DNA from 2 places in the Xanthobacter sediminis genome. Region 2 is predicted to be linked to the other one. Evidence: riboswitches for the same ligand, from Rfam matches in the RefSeq annotation. Region 2 holds a riboswitch; the other holds the start of a gene.

Region 1 (10,141 bases), on a different contig from region 2:
GGCGGCACTGGTGCGCACGGCGGCGGTGAGCGGGTCGCGCATGCCGTCCGGCGAAGCGCCCTCTGGCAGGTCGCCGCGAGCTTCCGCCTTGGCGAGCGCGTCGAGCCGCGCCGCCGCAGCCTGCAACGCCCCGACATCTTCCGACGACAGCAGCGCCGCGAACAGGCCGTCACAGGCCTGCACGAGAGCCGCGAGATCATCCGCCTCGCCGTGGTGGCCACCGCTGGAGGCGCGGGCTTCCAGCATCAGGCCGGCAAGGGCGCAGAGCGCATCCGTCACCTTCCGCCGTGCGGCCTCCAGAGGCGCGACGGGCCCTTGGGCGCCCGATTCCTGCACGCCAAGTTCTTTTGCGCGTGCCTCCGCGAGGCCTGCCAGCGCCGAGGCGAGAGCCGTCTTCGCCTGCCGCTGCGGCCGGCGAGGAAACAGCAGCGCCTCCACCGCCAGCACCGCCATGTAGAAGACCATGCCGGCCATGTAGAGCACGCTCAACCACCAATAGGGCCCGATGCCGGGCACGCCGATGGCGATGGAGGCGAGCAGCAGCGCCTGCATGGTGCCGATGGACCAGATGGCGCCATAGCCGCTGAGCAGCCCGCCCGCGAAGCCCGCCACCGCCATGGCCGCCACCGTGGCACCCCAGGGCAGCCCCGCGAGATATCCGGCCAGGTAGCCGAGGCAGCCGATGAGGCCCGAAAGCACAAGGCGGCGGAACACGACGCGATAGGTGCCTTCCGGCTCTCCCGCCGCCATCATCAGCGTGCCCATGGAGATCCACATGCCCGTGACGACGGCGTCGCAGGCATAGCCCACGGAAAAGGGCACGCCGATGCAGAAGGCTGCGCGGATGGCCCGGCCCCAGGGCCAGGGCGCGGGCTTCAGCCGCGCCAGCTCCCGCACCCAGGCATTGGGATGGGAAAAGCCGCCCTCCGGCGCGCTCGCCCGCGCCGCCGCTTGATCCACGCTCATTCCTGCTCCCCGCATGGACGGCGGGCACGCGCCTCGGCCCAGGCCCACCGGAGTGCCACCGAGGTTATATGAAACCATGAGTTCTGTCGTGGCGTTGCGGAAGGTGCGGCACAACGAAAAAGGGCCCCGGCCGGAACGTGCCGGCCGGGGCCCTCATGCTTCGGCGTGGAAGGATTACTCCGCTGCGCTCACATAGAGCTTGCCGCCCTCGGCCAGAAACTCCTGCGACTTCTGCCGCATGCCCTCGGCCGCGGCCTCAGCGGTGAGGGTGCCGTCCGCCCCCTCCATGAGCTTGGCCTCGGCGCGCAGTTCCTGGGTGATCTTCATGGAGCAGAACTTCGGCCCGCACATGGAGCAGAAGTGCGCCACCTTGTGCGCATCCTTGGGCAAGGTCTCGTCGTGGAACTTCTGCGCGGTGTCGGGGTCGAGGCCCAGGTGGAACTGGTCCTGCCAGCGGAAGTCGAAGCGCGCCCGGCTCACCGCATTGTCGCGGATCTGCGCGGCCGGGTGGCCCTTCGCAAGGTCGGCGGCGTGGGCGGCGATCTTGTAGGTGATGACGCCGGTCTTCACGTCGTCGCGGTCCGGCAGGCCCAGATGCTCCTTGGGCGTGACGTAGCAGAGCATGGCGCAGCCGAACCAGCCGATCATGGCCGCGCCGATGCCGGAGGTGATGTGATCGTAGCCGGGCGCGATATCGGTGGTCAGCGGGCCCAAGGTGTAGAACGGCGCCTCGCCGCAGGCCTTGAGCTGCTTGTCCATGTTGGCCTTGATCTTGTGCATGGGCACGTGGCCCGGCCCCTCGATCATGACCTGGCAGCCCTTCTGCCACGCGATATTGGCGAGCTCCCCCAGGGTCTCCAGCTCGGCGAACTGGGCGGCGTCGTTGGCATCGGCGATGGAGCCGGGGCGCAGGCCGTCGCCCAGCGAGAAGGAGACGTCATACGCGCGCATGATGTCGCAGATCTCGTCGAACCGCTCATAGAGGAACGATTCGCGATGCCCCGCGAGGCACCAGCGCGCCATGATGGAGCCGCCGCGGCTGACGATGCCGGTGGTGCGCCGCGCGGTGAGCGGCACATAGGCCAGCCGCACGCCGGCATGGATGGTGAAATAGTCGATGCCCTGCTCGGCCTGTTCGATGAGCGTGTCCTTGAACACCTCCCAGTCGAGCTTGAGCGGGTCGCCGCCCACCTTCTCCAGCGCCTGGTAGATCGGGACGGTGCCGATGGGCACCGGCGAGTTGCGCACGATCCAGGAGCGGATGTTGTGGATGTTGCGGCCGGTGGAAAGGTCCATCACCGTGTCGGCGCCCCAGCGGATGGCCCACACCATCTTCTCCACCTCGTCGGCGGCGGAGGAGGTGACGGCCGAATTGCCGATGTTGGCGTTGATCTTCACCAGGAAGTTGCGGCCGATGACCATCGGCTCCAATTCGGTGTGGTTGATGTTCGCGGGGATGATGGCGCGGCCCCTGGCGATTTCCGCGCGCACGAACTCGGGCGTGATGAAGGGCGGGATCTCGGCGCCGAAGCTCTCGCCGTCGGCGAGCGCCTCGGCGGCGCGCTCCAACGCCTCGGCGCGGCCGAGGTTCTCGCGAGCGGCCGCGAACACCATCTCCTCAGTGATGATGCCGGCGCGGGCGAACTCGTACTGGGTCGCCATCTGGCCGGGGGCAGCGCGGCGGATGGTGCGCTCGGCGGGGCAGGCCGCCACCAGCCGGTCTCCGGCGAAACCGTTGTCCTCCGGCTTCACCTCGCGCGGGACGACCGCCTCGAAGCCGCGCCCGGCCACCCATGCCTCGCGCTGGCCACGGATGCCGGCGTCGAGGTCCACGGCGGGCGCGCATTCCGTGTAGAGGCCCGAGGAATCATAGACATGCACCGGCGGCTCGGCCGGATCGGACAGCACGATCTCCCGCACCGGCACGCTCATGCCGGCCTGGCCGGGGACCTCGATATAACGCTTGCGGGAGCCCACGATGGGGCCGGTGGTGACGGTCTTGGGACCGCCCGTGCTCATCTTGCTGGGATCGACGGCTGTGTTCATGGCGCATCCTCTCTGGCACACGAGCGATCCGGACTCGCCTGGGGCAGATTGGGTGCGGCTTTCGCCTGACCGCGACCACGCATGCGCTTGCCGCAGGTTCCCGTCCCTCCGCCGGTATGAGCCGGATCAGGTTCAAGGGTCAGGGCGGCGCGCCCACTCTCAGCCCCCGCTCTCAGGGCCCCCCTCGGAACGATGCGACTGTCCGCGTCCCGCGCCCCTTTGTCAATCCGCGCCCTGCGGCAGGCGGGCGCCGGTGCCCAGCCGACACGCGCCGGCCGTTGGGCTATACAGGCGCCACGAGTCGGTCGACCCGTTCCGCGCTCATCTTCAGGACCCTCCCATGGACGTGCAGACTTTCGATGTGCCCGACGTGAAGCTGGTGACGCCGAAGCGCTTCGGCGACAGCCGCGGCTTCTTCACCGAGACCTGGAGCGACCGGGTGTTCCGTGCCGAAGTGGCCGACATGGGCTTCGTGCAGGACAACCACTCCCTCTCGGCGCCCCGGGGCACCCTGCGCGGCCTGCACTACCAGAAGCCGCCCACCGCCCAGGGCAAGCTGGTGCGCGTGGTGCGCGGCGCCATCTTCGACGTGGCCGTGGATGTCCGCCATGGCTCGCCCACCTTCGGCCGCCACGTGGCGGTGACGCTGGATGCCGCCATCGGCGCCCAGCTCTGGGTGCCGCCGGGCTTCCTCCATGGCTTCTGCACGCTGGAGGACAATTGCGAGGTGGTCTACAAGGTGACCGAATACTACAGCCCCGCCGATGATGGCGGCGTCGCCTTCGATGACCCCGACATCGGCATCGCCTGGCCGGTGGCCGCGGCGGAGCTGGTGCTCTCCGACAAGGACCGCAAGCACCCGCGCCTCAAGGACCTGCCGGCCTATTTCAGCTATCGCTGAGCGCCCGCCGGGGCGCGGGCGGCTTTGCCGTTTGCGCCCCGCGGTTCAGGGGCTTCAGTTGGCGAACAGGAGGATGCCGGCGCCGAGCAGCAGCTCGCCCACCAGCACCCCGGCGAACACCGAGCGCCGCAGCAGCGCGAAGCCTGCGACGCCCCCGGCCACCGCCCCGAGCCGTACCAGCAGCGGCACCGCCAGGAGCGGCCCGGCAGGCACGAACAGCAGCCGCGCGATCACCGCCGCCAGCAGCGCCGTCGCCACCGCCTTCACCCAGTGAAACACCTCGCTGCCCGCCTCCACCCGCCGGCCGGCGAGCACCGCGAGCGAGCGCCAGACCTCCGTGGGCAGGAAGCCCACCAGCACGACGATGAGCACCGCCGCACCTTCCGTCAGCGCCGCGCTCATGCCCGCCTCCGAAGCCTGCGCCCGGCCACGTACGCGAGCGTGCCGCCGCCCACCCCCGCGATCAGCAGGTCCAGCCCGCCGTCGAGCCCGGAGACGAAGGGCATGATGACGAAGCCGGCGCCGAGCGCCAGCCACTCCGTGCGCGTGGCGGCATTGCGCACCATGAGCACCGAGAAGGACAGGGGTGTGAGGAACAAAAGCATGCCCGCGAGGGGCCCTGAGAGGCTGCCGGCCATGAGATAGCCCACCACCGTGCCGGCCATGCTCACGCCCACCAGCGTGTTCGCGAGGCCGAGGGTGAAGGGCACCCGCGCCTCGCCCGGCAGGTGGGGCAGCAGGCGCAGCCCCTCCACCCACAGCGTCATCGCCACATAGTGGGCACACAGCAGCTCGATCAGCGTACTGCGGCGCGGGCCGCGCATGTAGGGGGCCACCGAGACCACCATGGGCAGGAGCCGCATGGAGGAGAGCGTGACCGCGAAAGCAAGGGCCGGCAGCGCCGAGCCGGCGGCGAGGCCACCCACCAGGATCACCTGCGCCGGCAGTGCCCACACCAGCAGCGTGGAAAGCACGCCCGCCCCGAGCGGAAAGGCGAGCCCGTGCAGCAGCGCGCCGAAGCCGGTGTAGCTCGCGAACAGCACCAGCGCCGGCACGGAGATGCCATGGCGCGCGCCCTGGAGCGCCCAGCCCAGGGTGGAGCGGACAGGCGGCGCGGGCGCGGTGAGGTCGGGCGGGGTCCTCTGGGACATGGGCAGGCCGGGGCAGGAGTCTTCCGGGGTGTTCGTAAGGTCGCCATACCATTTGCGCGGGGAATGCGACAGGCCCCTGTCTCACCACGCCCGGCGCAGGCGCCTTTCCCGCGCGGGCGGTGTAATGTAGGCAGAACTTCCGGCGCGCGAAAGGATTGCGGCGGCGCCGCCGCAACGTCATCCTCCCTGCGCCTGCTCCGAATCGGTCGCCTGCCCGTGCTTCGCATCGACATTCCGTATCGCGACCCGTTCGCCGCCTTCCACGCCTTCGCCGACGCGCCCTTCTGCGCCTTCCTGGACAGCGCCGCCGCCGGCGATCCCCGCGCGCGTTTCTCCTATATCTGCGCCGACCCGTTCCGCGTCATCACCGCCGACGGGGCGGGCACCAGGGTGGACGGGCGGGCGGTGACGGGAACCCCGTTCCAGGTGCTCGCGCAGGCGCTGGCGGCCCATAAGGATGCGCCGGCCCCGCGCGCGGAAGATGGCGCCATGCCCTTCACGGGCGGCGCGGTAGGCTTCCTGGGCTACGACCTCGGCCGCCACCTGGAACGCCTGCCCGTCCCGCGCGCCGGGCAGCCGCCGGTGCCGGAAATGGCCATGGGCCTTTACGATGTCGTGCTCGCCTTCGACCATGCCGAGAAGCGCGCCTGCCTCTTCTCCTCCGGCCTGCCGGAGGCCGACCCGGCGGCCCGCCGGCGGCGCGCCGAGGCGCGGGCAGCGGCGGCGCTCGAGCGCCTCGCGTCCGCCCCCGCCACCGCGCCGGCACCGGACTGGAGCGTAACCGGCCGCTTCGCGCCCGACCAGCCGCGCGCGGCCGTGGAAGCCTCGGTGGCGCGGGTGATCGAGTACATCCGCGCCGGGGACATCTTCCAGGCCAACCTGACCCAGCAGATGCGCGCGCCCCTGCCGGCGGGGCTCACGGACCTTCAGCTCTACGCGCGCCTCAGGGCCGTGAGCCCGACGCCGTTCGCGGCGTTCCTGCGCTGCGGCCCGGAGCTGGCGGTGCTCAGCGCCTCGCCCGAGCGCTTCCTCAGCCTCGATGCCGAAGGACGCGTCGAGACCCGCCCCATCAAGGGCACCCGCCGCCGCGCCGCCGACCCGGCCGCCGATGCCGCTTTGGCCGCCGAGCTCGTCGCCTCGGTGAAGGACCGGGCGGAGAACCTCATGATCGTGGACCTCATGCGCAACGATCTCAGCCGCGTGAGCCGGGTGGGCAGCGTGAAGGTGCCGGTGTTGTGCGGGCTCGAAACCTTCGCGAACGTCCACCACCTCGTCTCGGTGGTGGAGAGCCGGCTGCGGGAGGGGCTCGGCCCGGTGGATCTGCTCACCGCCTGCTTCCCCGGCGGCTCCATCACCGGCGCGCCCAAGATCCGCGCCATGGAGATCATCCACGAGCTGGAGCCCTTCCCGCGCGGCGTCTATTGCGGCTCGGTGGCCTGGATCGGCTTCGACGGCGCCATGGATTCCTCCATCGTCATCCGCACCATCACCCGCGCCGGCGACACGCTGCTGACCCATGCGGGCGGCGGCATCGTGGCCGATTCAGACCCGGCCGACGAATACGAGGAAAGCCTCGTGAAGCTCGCGCCCATGCTGCGCGCCCTTTCCGGAGAAGGCCGGTGAAGCTCTTCCTCAACGGCGCCCTGATGGAGACCGAGGCGGCCCATATCGCCCCCGGCGACCGCGGCTTCACCCTGGGCGACGGCCTGTTCGAAACCCTGCGGGTGCGCGGCGGCCTCCTGCGGCGCCTGCCCGCCCATCTCGCCCGCCTCACCCGCGGCGCCGCGGTGCTGGGCCTGCCCCTGCCGGCGCTGGATTTCGGCGCGGCGCTGGAACAGGTACGGGCCGCCAATGCCCTCGACAACGGCGTGCTGCGCCTCACGGTCACCCGCGGCAGCGGCCCGCGCGGCGTGCTGCCGCCGGCGGAGCCCCACCCCACGGTGCTCATCACCGCCGCCCCCATGGCGCCGCCCCCGCCGCCGGCGCGGCTCATCATCGCCGGCGTGACCCGGCGCAACGAGCGCTCGCCGCTGGCCCAGGTGAAGTCCCTCAACTATCTCGACAACATCCTCGCCCGCCAGGAGGCGGCGCGGGCCGGCGCCGACGACGCGCTGCTGCTCAACACCAGGGAGCGCCTCGCCGAAAGCACCATCGCCAACCTGTTCGCGGTGATCGACGGGCGGCTCGTCACCCCGCCCTTGTCGGAGGGCGCCCTGCCCGGCGTGATGCGGGCCGCGGTGAAGGCCCAGGGGGCGGAGGAGCGGCCGCTGACGCCGGACGACCTCGCCGAGGCGGAAGAGATCTTCCTCACCTCCAGCCTCGGCATCCGCCCGGTGGCGCGCCTGGCCGAGCGGGAGTTCAGCATTTTTCCGGTAGCCGAGCGCCTCGCGGCCCATCTCGGCGAGGCGTGATGACCATTCCCACCTTGCGTACGGAACGGCTGCTGCTGCGCCCCTGGCGCGCGGAAGACCGCGACGCCCTGTGGGCCATGCAGTCCGACCCGGCGGTGATGGAATTTCTGATGCCGGTGCCCGACCGCGCCGCCTCGGATGCGGTGGCGGACCGCATCGCCCGCCATTTCGCCGACCATGGCTTCGGCCTGTGGGTAGTGGAAGTGCCGGGGGTGACGCCGTTCGCCGGCTATTGCGGCCTCGTGCATGTGCCCTATGTCGCCTATTTCACCCCGGCGGTGGAGATCGGCTGGCGCTTCCTGCGCGCGTCCTGGGGCCACGGCTATGCCACCGAGGCGGCCCGCGCGTGCCTGCGACATGGCTTCGAGGGGCTCGGGCTCGACGAGATCATCGCCCTCACCGTGCCCGCCAACCGCCGCTCGCGCGCGGTGATGGAGCGGCTCGGCATGATCCATGATCCGAGCGACGATTTCGACATGCCCACCGTGCCCGAAGGCCACCGGCTGCGGCATCACGTGCTGTACCGCCTGCCGCGAAGCGCCCTGCGGCCGGACGCCGACACCTGAGCCGCGCCGCCGCCGTCAGGGCCGCAGCCCGGTGCCCCCGCCGAGGGGAATGCGCACGGCCTTGCGCCCGCGCTGCTCCTTGATGTCGGCGATGTCGTCCAGCATCACCCTGAGCCGGTCGAGTGCCCGCACCTCCTCTGCCGAGAGCGGCACGACCGGGTGGAAATGGGTGACAAGCACCGCCAGCGCATCATTGATGCGGCCGATCTGGGTGCCGTAGCTGCCCACGTTGTCCAGCACCTGCTCCTCCACCTCCGGCGCCTTCGAGGCGCCGAGGTTGATGTTGACGAAGCCGAGCTGGCTGCCCACCGCTGTCAGGTTGGAGGTGAGAAGGCGGAAGAATTGGGTCACGTCACCGGACAACGGCAGCTTGAACGTCGCCATCTGTACCCCCCGACATCTGAGCGTCTTCCGCTCGCATCGGCTCGCGGTAATCGCTCGAGGTTATTGAGACGACGCATTTTCTTCACGCGAACCGGCATCCGCTTCGCTTGAAAATGTTCGAAGCCCCCGAGTGTCTCAGATGCCCCGGCGAACGCAACCTGGGAGCGACTCCCCCGATCCGCGCGCCGCCGGGACCAAAGAAAAAGGGCGGCCGAAGCCGCCCCAATCCATCATGCCGTATCGATCCGCCGGGCTGCTCAGGCCTTCACCAGCGGCTGCTTGGGGCCCGACTTCGGCCCTGTCCTGGGGCCAGACTTCGGGCCGGCCTTGGTTCCGGCCTTGCCGGCCTTGGCCGCGGCCGCGGGCTTGCGGCGAGCGGCGCGCTTGGGCGCGGCCTCGGCGATCTTCTCCGGCTTGGGCGTGACCGGCCCTTCCGGGAACTGGAAGCCGAGCTTGGAATCCCGGCCTTCGCCTTCCACCACCACGCGCACATGGCCGCCGTGCTTCAGCGCGCCGAACAGGACCATGTCGGCGAGCGGGGTCTTGATGTGCTCCTGGATGACGCGCGCCATGGGGCGGGCACCCATCTGCTCGTCGTAGCCGCGCTCCACCAGCCACCGGCTCGCCGCGTCGGAGAGCTCGATGGTGACGTTGCGATCCGCGAGCTGGGCCTCCAGCTGCAGCACGAACTTCTCCACCACCTGGCCGATGATCTCCGTGGAGAGGTGGGCGAAGGGGATCACCGCATCGAGCCGGTTGCGGAACTCCGGCGCGAAGGTGCGGTTGATGGCCTCCGAATCGTCCCCCTCCCGCTTGGTGCGGGTGAAGCCATAGGCCGGCTTCGACAGGTCCGCCGCGCCCGCGTTCGTGGTCATGATGAGGATCACGTTGCGGAAGTCGATCTGCTTGCCGTTGTGGTCGGTCAGCTTCCCGTGGTCCATCACCTGCAGGAGGATGTTGAAGAGGTCCGGGTGGGCCTTCTCGATCTCGTCCAGCAGCAGCACGCAGTGCGGGCTCTGGTCCACGCCATCGGTCAGCAGGCCGCCCTGATCGAAGCCCACGTAGCCGGGAGGCGCGCCGATGAGGCGGCTGACCGTGTGGCGCTCCATGTACTCCGACATGTCGAAGCGCAGCAGCGGCACGCCCAGCGTGGAGGCGAGCTGCTTGGCCACTTCCGTCTTGCCGACGCCGGTGGGGCCGGAGAACAGATAGTTGCCGATGGGCTTCTCCGGCTCGCGCAGGCCGGCGCGGGCGAGCTTGATGGAGGCGGAAAGCGCCTCGATCGCCTTGTCCTGGCCATAGACCACGCGCTTGAGGGTGGCCTCAAGGTTGGCGAGCACCTCGGCATCGTCCTTGGAGACGGACTTGGGCGGAATGCGCGCCATGGTCGCGATGGTGGCCTCGATCTCCTTGAGGCCGATGGTCTTCTTGCGCTTGGCCTCGGGCACCAGCATCTGCGCCGCGCCGCTCTCGTCGATCACGTCGATGGCCTTGTCGGGCAGCTTGCGATCATGGATATAGCGGGCGGAAAGCTCCACCGCGGCCTTGATGGCCTCGTTGGTGTAGCGCAGCTTGTGATAATCCTCGAAGCAGGGCTTCAGCCCCTTCAGGATCTCGATGGCGTCGGCCACGGAGGGCTCGGCCACGTCGATCTTCTGGAAGCGGCGCACCAGGGCGCGGTCCTTCTCGAAATACTGGCGGTATTCCTTGTAGGTG
Region 2 (10,141 bases):
GCAGGCGCGCCGGGGCGGCGCGGGCCAGCCCGGTGGAGCGAACATGCGATCCCTGAAGACGATCTTCGACCTCGGCGATGAACGGGGCGTGCTGCGCATGTCCATCGCCGTCACCATCGCCATTTCGACCTTCGGCGTGGGATTCGGCCTCCTCTCCGGCTCCTTCTCGATCCTCTTCGACGGCGTCTATTCGCTGATCGACGCGAGCATGAGCCTGCTCGCCCTCACGGTGGTGAACCTGATCCGCTCCTACACCGATGCCGCCGCCGCCTCGAAGCGGTTGCGGGATCGGTTCACCGTGGGCTTCTGGCACCTCGAGCCCATGGTGCTCGGCCTCAACGGCATCCTGCTGATGGGCGTTTCCGCCTACGCCTTCTTCAATGCGGTGAGCCTGCTCCTGGATGGCGGGCGTCCGCTCGAGTTCGGCTTCGCCATCGTCTATGCGGTGGTGACGGTCTTCGCCTGCGCGCTGGCGGCGGTGCTGGAGATGCGGGCAAACCGGCGCATCCGCTCGGATTTCATCGCCCTCGACGCGCGCGCGTGGGTCATGTCGGGGGGCATCACCCTGGCGCTGCTGGTGGCCTTCATCATCGGCGCCGCCATCGAGGGTACCGCCTATGGCTGGCTGGCGCCTTATGTGGACCCGGCGGTGCTGGCGGTGGTGTGCCTCGTCCTCATCCCGCTGCCGGTGGGCACGGTGAAGCAGGCACTGGCGGACATCCTGCTGGTGACCCCGAGCGACCTGAAGGCGCACGTGGACGAGGTCGCCCGCAAGGCGGTGGCGACGTACGGCTTCAAGTCTTTCCGCGCCTATGTTGCGAAGGTGGGGCGGGCGCAGCAGATCGAGCTGTACTTCATCGTCCCCTCCGATGCGCCGGCACGCCCCATCGCGGAGTGGGATGCCATGCGCGACGTCATCGGCAATGCCATCGGGCCGGATAGCCCGGACCGCTGGCTCACCATCATCTTCACCAGCGACATGGAATGGGCGGAGTAACCCGCCGGATTGTCGCGCCGGGCGTTCAAACGGGCGAGTCACCCGATGCTGGCGGCTGATTCAGTGCCGCGATCAGGCGACGGACGCTCTCGGCCGAGTCTTCTGCGCGCATCACGGTGCCCATGACGGCGATGCCCTTCGCACCCGCATCCAGGCAGGAGCGCGCAGTGTGCGCCTCGATCCCGCCTAGGGCGACCACGGGCACCACCGCCGCGGCGGCGAAGACGGCAAGGCCGGCGACGCTCAGCGCCGGGCCGTAGCCGGGCTTGGAGGCGGTCTGGAACACGGGGCTCGCGGTGATGTAGTCCGCATGCACGGCGTCGCTCCCGCCGGCGTCCGCGAGCGTGTGGATAGAAAGGCCGATGAGGGCATGGGGGCCGAGCAGCGCCCGCGCCGCCGCCACGTCGCCGCCGTCCGGAAGGTGCACGCCATCCGCTCCTGCGGCACGCGCCAGTTCCGGCGCGCCATGGAGCGTCAGCTGCGCGCGGAAGGGGGCGACGGCGGCTCGGAGGTGGGCGAACAGGGCGAGCTGTTCGGCCTCCGGCAGGTCCTTCTCGCGCAGGGAGATCCAGCGGCAGCCGCCCGCGCAGGCGGCGCGAACGACCTCCGCGAGGTCGCCGCGCGCCTGCCGGCGGTCGGTGATGAGCAGCAGCGGCGGCGCCGGCAGCACGGCCATTCAGCTTCCCACGAGGCCGAACTCGGGGCTGGACGCCTCGGCATGCAGCTTCCTGGGGATGCGGCCCGAGAGCCGCGCCAGGCGCCCGCCTTCCACAGCGTGGCGGAAGGCACCCGCCATGCGCACCGGATCGAGCGCCTTGGAGACCGCCGTGTTGAGCAGCACCGCCGAGCAGCCGAGCTCCATGGCGAGGGCGGCATCGGAGGCGGTGCCGATGCCGGCGTCCAGCACCACCGGCACCGGCGAGCGCGAGCAGATGAGCTCGATCATGTGCGGATTGGCGATGCCGAGGCCGGAGCCGATCATGGAGCCGAGGGGCATCACGGTCGCGGCCCCCAGGTCCGCCAGCTTCTGGCAGGTGACGGGATCGTCGTTGCAATAGGGCAGCACCACGAAGCCGCGGTTCACCAGCTCCTCGGTGGCTTTGAGCAGCTCCTCCACATTGGGGTAGAGCAGCTCGCGGTCGCCGATCACCTCCAGCTTCACCCAGTCGGTCTCCAGCGCCTCGCGGGCGAGCTCGGCGGTGAGCACGGCGTCCTTGGCGGTCTGGCAGCCGGCGGTGTTGGGCAGGATGTGCACGCGGCCGGTGAGGAGATCCGTCAGGCTTTCCTCATAGCCGCTGAGGCTGATGCGGCGGATGGAGGCGGTCGCCATCTGTGCGCCGGAGGCGGCGAGCGCGTCGAGGAACACCTTCTGGTTCGGATACCCCGCCGTGCCCAGGAACAGGCGCGACTGGAAGGTACGCCCGGCGATGACGAGGGGATCGGCATTCGTGCTCATGGTCGTTCTCGTGTCCTGTCGCGCCGGGTCAGCCGCCCTGCTTGGCGGTGATGATCTCCACCGTGTCGCCGGCGGAAAGGTGGGTGTCGCCCCAGGCCCGGCGCGGCACCACGGCGCCGTTGAGCGCCACGGCGATGCCCTTCTGCGCCGGGTCGAGCCCCTTGGCGCCGATGAGGTCGGCGACGGTGGCGGCCGCCAGGGCTTCGGCGGCGCCGTTCACGGTCAGCTCCAGGGTGGCCGTCATGGCGCTCACTCCGCCGCGGCGCGCGGCGCGAAGCGGCCGGCGCGAAAGGGGGCGGCCACCGGGTCGAGGCGGCCTTCGAGCACGAAGTCGGCCACGACCTTGGCGGTCACGGCCAGCAGCAGAATGCCGTTGCGGTGGTGCCCGGTGGCATAGACCAGCCCCTCCACCTCCTCGGCTGGGCCGAGGATGGGCGCGTCGTCGCGGCTGCCGGGGCGGAAGCCCACCCATTGCTCGTGGATGGACAATTCCTCGATGGCCGGCAGCGCGCGCCATGCATAAGTGAGCAGGGCAAGCTGCCCGCCGGCCGTGAGGTCGGTGTCGAAGCCCTTTTCCTCCGTGGTGGCGCCCAGGATGAGGCGGCCGTCGCGGCGGGGGACGATGTAGGAATGGGGCGCCCAGATGACGTGGTTCACCAGGGGGGCGGCCGGGTCCATGCGTAGGGCCATCATCTGGCCCTTCACCGGGCGCACCGGCAGCGGCGCGGCGGGGGTGATGTCCACCCCCCGGCTCCAGGCGCCCGCGGCCAGGATGACCACGTCCGCCGTCTTCAGCTCGTCGCCCACCACCACGCCCGTGGCTTTGCCACCCAGGGTGGCGACCCGGCTGACGGAGCTGTTCTCATGCAGGCGCACACCGGCGCGGGCAACGGCCGTGAGCAGGGCGGCGACGACCTTGCGGTTGTCCACCTGATGGTCCTCGGCGCTCAGGATGGCGCCGGAAAGCTGGCCGGCGAGATGCGGCTCCAGGCGGCGCACGGCGGCGGCGCCGAGCCACTCCACGGGCAGACCGAGGGAGGTCTGGAGCGCGAACAGGTGGCGCAGGCGGGCGGCGTCGTCGGCGGTGAGGCCGATGGTGATCGTGCCCTCGGTGCGCAGGTCCACGCTAGCTCCCGATTCGGCCTCGAGCTCGGCGGCGAACTGCGGCCACAGGACCTGGCTCAGACGGTTGAGGGCCAGCAGCTCATCCTCGCCCGGCTCCGCCTCGGCGCAGGCGGCCAGCATGCCGGCGGCGGCATGGCTGGCGCCGCGCCCGGCGACGCCGGCCTCGTAGATGTCCACCGCGCAGCCGGCGCGCGCGAGGCGCCAGCCCAGCGAAAGGCCCATGACGCCGGCGCCCACGATGGCGACCCGCGGGCGCACTGGGGACGCGGCGGAAGACGAAGAAACAGGCGACAAGCTCTCGCTCATCGGCACCTCCCTACGCTGGCATGATCCAGACAGGTTCGATGGGTATGATCTCAGCCGCGTGCGCACGCGGCACCCCAGGCCGTGGCGCGCATTATCCACGGCCGGGCCCATATCGCAAGGTGGCTCAGGAGTTTTCGATGAGGGCGCCCCTCAGGCCGGATGGGCGGCGGCCTCGTCGGCAAGGCGGCTGGCAAGCAGTTCGCCGGAGCGCTCCAGCACCGGATAGGCCGCCGCCGCGACGATATGGGCGTTGATGAGCTTCAGGTCGCGGATGAGGTCGAGGTGCAGCGTGCTCGCTTCGGCGAGGTGCACGAGCCCGGAGCGCAGATGGTCGAAGTGGCTGCGGGTGGCAAGGCTCTCGCTGGCGCGGAAGGCCGCCTTCTCGCCCGCCAGCAGCCGGGCCGCGCGCGGGTCGGCGGTGAGGAACAGGGAGGCGGCGAGCCGCACGTTGTCGGCGAGCCGGTTCAGCAGCATCTCCAGCTCGCGCCGGCCCTCGGGGGAAAAGGAGAGGCCTCGCTTCAGCCGTTTCGCGGCATGCAGCAGAAGGTTGTGGTGCACCACGTCGCCCGCCTGCTCCATGTTGGTGGCGAAGGTGAGGATCTCGTCCACCCGCGCCCGGTCGGCGTCGGTCAACTCGGCGGGGTCGATGGCGGTGAGGTAGGTTTTGATCTCGCGGTTGAGCCGGTCGAGGATGTCGTCCATGCCCTGCGTTTCGGCCAGCCGCCTGCGGTCGCCGGAGATGAGCGCGTCGCGTGCGCCGGCCAGCATGTCGCCCACCGTGTCGGCAAGCCGCATGGCCTCCCGCGCCGCCGCGCCCACCGCCACGATGGGAGTCTCGCGCGCGGCGGGCTCCAGATAGATGGGGCGGCTGGGGTCGGCCGGGTCCTCGCGGTCCGGATAAAGGCGGCGCAGCAGCTTCGAGAAGGGGGCGAGCAGCGGCAGGAAGGCCGCCGCCGTCACCAGGTTGAACAGGGTGTGGAAATCCGCCGCCGCCCGGCCCGGATCGCCCTGGATCGTCACCATGAAGCGGCCGATGGGCTCGATGAAGGCGAGGGCGAGCGCCACCCCCAGCGCCCGGTTGATGAGGTTGCCCAGGGGCAGGCGCCGGGCGGCGGGGTCGGTTCCGCCCGCGGCCTCCAGCGCCGGCGCCAGCGCGCTGCCGAGATTGGCGCCGAGAATGAGCGCGAAGGCGGCATTGGGCGGCACGACGCCCTGGCTCGCCAGCGACATGACGATGAGCACCACCGCCACCGAGGAGTGCACCGCCCAGGTGAGGGCGGCCGCCAGGATCACGTCCAGCATGGGCACGGTCGCCACCTGCCCCAGCAGCATGCGCAGGGAAGGCGCGTCCTCCAGCGGTCGCATCAGCTCCACAAGCTGGTGCAGGGCGATGAGAATGAGGCCGAGGCCGATGACGGCCCGCCCGAGGTCGTGGGCAGCGGAGCCCCGCTGCGTGCGGAACATGATGAGGCCCGCCAGCACCAGCCCCGGCGCGGCGGCGGCGACATCGAAGGAGAGCACCTGCACGATCAGCGTGGTGCCCACGTTGGCCCCCAGCATCGCGGCCAGCGCCGGCACCAGATCGACGAACCCGGCGGCGGCGAAGCCGGACACCATGAAGGCGGTGGCGGTGCTGCTCTGCAGCAGGGCGGTGATGGCGAGCCCGGCCGCGAACCCCTGCCAGCGGTTGCGCAATGCCCGCCCGAGCACCGCCTTCAGCCGCGGCCCCAGAGCCTGCTCCACGGCGCTGCGCACCATGTGCGTGCCCCACAGCAACAGGGCCGCATAGCCGGCGAGATCGATCAGCGTGACGGAAAAGGTCATGGCCACCCCTTTCCTCGAGTTGAGCCCGCGCGGCGTTCGAGCGCGTCCTTTCGGTGCCGGCAGCAGACCGAGGCCGGCGGCATGAATCGCCGGAATCTCCGCGATCATAATTTGCCGGCTATCAGATTAGGCGCATTTCGCTGCGATGCAACAAGCGCCCGCAGGCTCACTCGGCGATGATCTTGACCTTGTCGCCGTATTTCAGCTTGGCGTTGGCATCGAGCCCGTTGAGCGTCAGGAAGCGCTCCAGGTGGCGGTCGGGCACCTGCATGCGGGTGGCGAGCTTGTCGGGCGTGTCGCCGAAGCCCACCGTGACCAGGCGCAAGCGCAGCGGCTTCACCGTCTCCGCCTCCCCCGAGGAGACGCGGCGGAAGGTGCTGGCGGCGGTGCGGAAGCGCTGGTCCAGCTCGGGCGTCAGCTCGCGGGCGGCGAAGATGAGGCGGTAGACATCCGAGCCGAAGCGGATGGCGAACATGCGGAACGACCACTGGTCGCCGCGCGCGATCGCGGTGGCGGCGGAAAAGCCGTTCACGCTCAGGGTCTCGACCGTGTTGATCTCCACCCCGTCGATCCAGCCCGAGGAGAGGTATTGCGCCAGGGACTGGTCGGGGCTCACGCGCACGGCGTCGAGCCGCAGCGCCTCGCGCCCGGAGCTGGTGGCGCCGAGCACCGCCTGGGAGGTGTTCTCCAGCGAGAAGCCCTCGGGCGCGGTGAAGGTAAAGCCGAGCTTGGGGTGGAAGAACTTGCGCCCGCGCACGAAGCCTTCCTTGGGGTCGTCACCATAGACCATGCCGTCGATGGCGGAGAGATAGGCGCTGCGGTCGCGCTCGCCGTTGCCGGGGACGGCGTACTGGCGCGCGTTGGCGATGGCGATGGAGATCCGCTCGGGCGTGGCCGGGTGCGAGGAGAGGAAGTCCATCTCCGGCGGCGTGGCGGAGCCGCCGAGCGCGGTGGATCGCATCTCGGAGGAGCGGCCCATGTCAGTGAGGAAGCGCGAGGCGCCGTAGGGATCGAACCCCGCGCGCGAGGCGATGCCGACGCCGATGGCATCCGCCTCCAGCTCCTGCCCGCGGGAGAAGGAGGCGAGGGTGCGCTGGCTCTTCTGCATGGCGAGCGCCCCCAGGTCGGGGTCGTTCACCACGTCGGAGATGACGCGGCTCACCAGCACCGCCTGTTTCACCTGGTCCTCGCGGATGTTGGCATGGCGGGCGATGACATGCGCCATTTCGTGCGCGAGCACGGAGGACATCTCGGAGGTGTCGTTGGCGAGCGCGAGCAGGCCGCGGGTGACGTAAAGCGAGCCATCGGGCAAGGCGAAGGCGTTCACGGCCGGCGAGTTCAGCACCGTGACGCGGTATTTCAGGTCCGGCCGCTCGGACGCCGCCACCAGCCGCTCCACCACCTGCTGGATGAGGGCCTTCAGCTCGGGATCGTTATAGGCGCCGCCGTAGCTGGCCACGAGCCGCTCGTGCTCGCGCCGCTGGGCGGGGGACATGTCGGCAAACTCGGAGGCCTGCGCGCCGGAAAGGGGCACGCTCACCTGGTCGAGCTCGGCCGTGGAGCAGCCGGCCAGCAGCAGCGCAAGAAAAACGACGCCCGCCCGCAGCCGACGCCGCGGCGCATCACGCCGGAGCACGCTCGCGTTTCGGGCCTCAGCGCTCAACTTCACTCCTCGCTTCCCGCTCGCTCGCCGAGCCGCTCGATGCCGGCCGGAGACCGGACCATGATCGCCGGGCCGCCCTGTTCCCGCACCACGCCGCGCGCGCGCACCCGTTCACCCCGCAAGGTGTCGGGATCGTGGCCGGAACCTGCGCCATGCCCGAAGATTATGGCGAAATCCCTGGTCGGCACGAGCACCGTGAAATCCCGTCGCCAGATCTCACCAAAATTCAGATAGGTCGTTTCACGCCGTCCGCCAACCGCCTTGATGCGTCCTTCCGCAACGGCATGAAGGCCGAGGTGGCGCCCCATCTCCTCCTCGTTTTCCGCCGCCGCGACGGCGCCCGGCCGCGCCCACAGGCCCCGCCGCGCCGCGCGCGCGGCCCGCTCGGCCGCGGCCAGAGACAGCGCGCAGGCCGCGTCCGCGCTCGCATAAGCGGCCCCGGCTGCCACCAGGCGGGTGGCGATGTCGGCCTCCGGGCCGTCCGCGCCGGCCACCCGCGCAGCGCCCGTCAGGCGCCCGTGCCGGTCCATACCGACGCGCGAAAACGTGATCTCCTGTCCGCCCACTGCGTCGATGGCGGCGCGCGCTGCGGCTTCTGGGAGCCCGTCCACCGGCTCCAGCCGAGTGGGCAGGACGATGCCGTCCGGAACGAAGCGCCGGCTATCCGTGAGCAGCAGGCTTCCGTCCGGCCCCATGCCGGCGATGCGGGCGGAAAGCCCGGCAGTCGATTCCCCGGCGGCACAGGCAGGCCGCTTCGCGCCGGCCGCGTCCGCGCCGGAGGCGAGGAGGGGCGCGGCCGCCAGCGCGCCGAGCACGCTTGCGGCGATGCGCGCGGCCCCGGCGACCCGTGCGCGCGGCCGCTTCTTTCCCGCGCGCGCGCCGCCGGACGTCGCATTCGAAAGAGCCTGTGGCATGGCCGAAGGTTACCGCAATCCCGCACGCCATTGAAGGCACGCGCCGCCGCCGGCCGTTCACCCTTTCTTACGCAGCGTTGCCGTTCCCGCGCGGTTGAGGCGCGCTGCCGCCTCGGGCACCATGCGAGGGTGGTTCGCGCCGTCGCGCGCCACAGCGCGAGGAGGTATTGCGTGTCCGGCATCGAAACTCAGGCCCGCCTTTCCGCGCCCTCGGCGGCGCGCAACCGCGAGCCCATCCGCGCGGTGCTGAGCCCGCTGCTTGCGCCCGGCGCGCGGGTGCTGGAGGTGGCCTCCGGCTCCGGCGAGCACGCGGTGCACATGGCGCGGGCGCGTCCGGACCTGACGTGGCAGCCCTCCGACCCCTCGCCCGAGGCGCGGGCCTCCATCGCCGCCTGGATCGCGGCGGAGGGCCTTGCCAACATGCGCGCGCCCCTCGCCCTCGATGCCGCCGCCGATTGGCCGGTGGAGGCGGCGGACGCTGTGGTGTGCATCAACATGCTCCACATCAGCCCCTGGGCGGCCACCGAGGGGCTGATGCGCGGTGCAGCCCGCCTGCTGCCGCCGGGCAGCCCGCTCTATGTCTACGGCGCCTTCCGCCGCGCCGGCATGCCTACCGTGGAGAGCAACGCGGCCTTCGACGCGGACCTGCGCCGGCGCGATCCGCGCTGGGGCCTCAGGAAGCTGGAGGACGTGGCGGCCTGCGCCGCCGGGCAGGGGATCGACCTTGAGCAGGTCGTCGAGATGCCCGCCAACAATCTCTCCCTGGTCTTCCGGCGGCGCGCCTGAGTCGCGCGTTTCCGGCTCTCACCGCAGCACCTCGACCAGGGCGCGGCCGATCTCGGCCATGACGGCGTCGCGCGCCTCCAGAGAAAGGTCGGTCTGCGTGAGATAGACGGCGGCCACCACCGGCGGCCGACCCGGCGGCCACATCATAGCGATGATGCCGCGCGAGCCGTGGCCGCCCGCGCCGGTGCGATCGGCGATGCGCCAGCCGGCGGGAAGCCCCGCGCGCAGCAGCGCCCCGGCCACGGCATCGGCCTCCAGCCATGCGGTGAGCTGCCCGCGCGAGGCGGGCGAAAGCACGTCCGCGAGCAGCAGCGCTTCGAGGCTGCGGGCCGCCGCTGCCGGGGTGGTGGTGTCACGCGGGTCGCCGGGCGTGCCAGCGTTGAGGGCGGTTTCCCAGCGGTCGAGCCGGGTGGCCTCGTCGCCCATGGCACGCATGAAGCGCGTCAGCCCCTCCGGGCCGCCGATCTGCGCCAGAATGAGGTTGGCGGCGGCATTGTCGCTCACGGCGGTGGCCGCCGCGCACAGCGCGCCAAGGGACAGCCTGCCGCCCGCATGTGCTCCGGTGACTGGCGAATGGGGCTGGATGTCGGCGGGCGTCACCGTCACCGGAGCGTCGAGCAGCGCCGCGCCGCGATCTACTTTCGCCAGCACGGCAGCGCAGGCGAAGGCCTTGAAGGTGCTCATGAGCGGGAAGCGCTCGTCCGCCCGGTGGCTCCAGCGCCGGCCGCTGCCGGTGTCGCGGATGGCGACCCCGAGGCGCCCGCCGGTGCGCGCCTCGATCTCCGCGAGGCGCGGAGCGAGCGTCTCGGCCCGCGCAGGCGGCGCGTGCCAGAAGCCGGATGTGCCGGCGAGGGTGGCCGCGGCCAGGAGGCGGCGTCGGCTGAGAGTAAGGGCGGCCATGGTGCTCCGGTCATTCACGCGGCAGGGGGCTTCCGTAGCGGGGGAAAGCGGCGGCGCGGCGGCGGTTGCGTCCGCGCCGCCGCTTCGCGGCCTCCCCCGCGCCCTCCACTTCTGCATGCGGTGCAGGGCGATGATCGCATCAGCGGCGCGAAGTGAACCCATGGGGGCGG

The links. A riboswitch is a leader RNA that binds a small molecule or an ion and turns the genes downstream of it on or off. The one in region 2 is predicted to bind thiamine pyrophosphate.
Region 1: it holds a riboswitch for thiamine pyrophosphate, as region 2 does, so the genes downstream of both, thiC (phosphomethylpyrimidine synthase ThiC) here and thiO (glycine oxidase ThiO) in region 2, are expected to answer to the same signal.

The regions. Positions count from the first base shown of each region.
Region 1 is NZ_JBAFWH010000019.1:40,673-50,813, reverse strand. It holds gene V5F61_RS18605 (FUSC family protein) at 1-966, opposite strand, end outside; gene thiC (phosphomethylpyrimidine synthase ThiC) at 1,141-3,012, opposite strand; TPP riboswitch at 3,099-3,207, opposite strand; gene rfbC (dTDP-4-dehydrorhamnose 3,5-epimerase) at 3,353-3,913, shown strand; gene V5F61_RS18590 (AzlD domain-containing protein) at 3,968-4,315, opposite strand; gene V5F61_RS18585 (AzlC family ABC transporter permease) at 4,312-5,064, opposite strand; gene pabB (aminodeoxychorismate synthase component I) at 5,281-6,687, shown strand; gene V5F61_RS18575 (aminotransferase class IV) at 6,684-7,475, shown strand; gene V5F61_RS18570 (GNAT family N-acetyltransferase) at 7,475-8,041, shown strand; gene V5F61_RS18565 (hypothetical protein) at 8,057-8,425, opposite strand; gene clpA (ATP-dependent Clp protease ATP-binding subunit ClpA) at 8,683-10,141, opposite strand, start outside.
Region 2 is NZ_JBAFWH010000002.1:49,472-59,612, forward strand. It holds gene V5F61_RS02270 (cation diffusion facilitator family transporter) at 44-997, shown strand; gene V5F61_RS02275 (thiamine phosphate synthase) at 1,023-1,673, opposite strand; gene thiG (thiazole synthase) at 1,674-2,453, opposite strand; gene thiS (sulfur carrier protein ThiS) at 2,482-2,697, opposite strand; gene thiO (glycine oxidase ThiO) at 2,703-3,884, opposite strand; TPP riboswitch at 3,875-3,971, opposite strand; gene V5F61_RS02295 (Na/Pi cotransporter family protein) at 4,035-5,708, opposite strand; gene V5F61_RS02300 (M48 family metalloprotease) at 5,875-7,377, opposite strand; gene V5F61_RS02305 (hypothetical protein) at 7,374-8,186, opposite strand; gene V5F61_RS02310 (DUF938 domain-containing protein) at 8,466-9,071, shown strand; gene bla (class A beta-lactamase) at 9,090-9,971, opposite strand.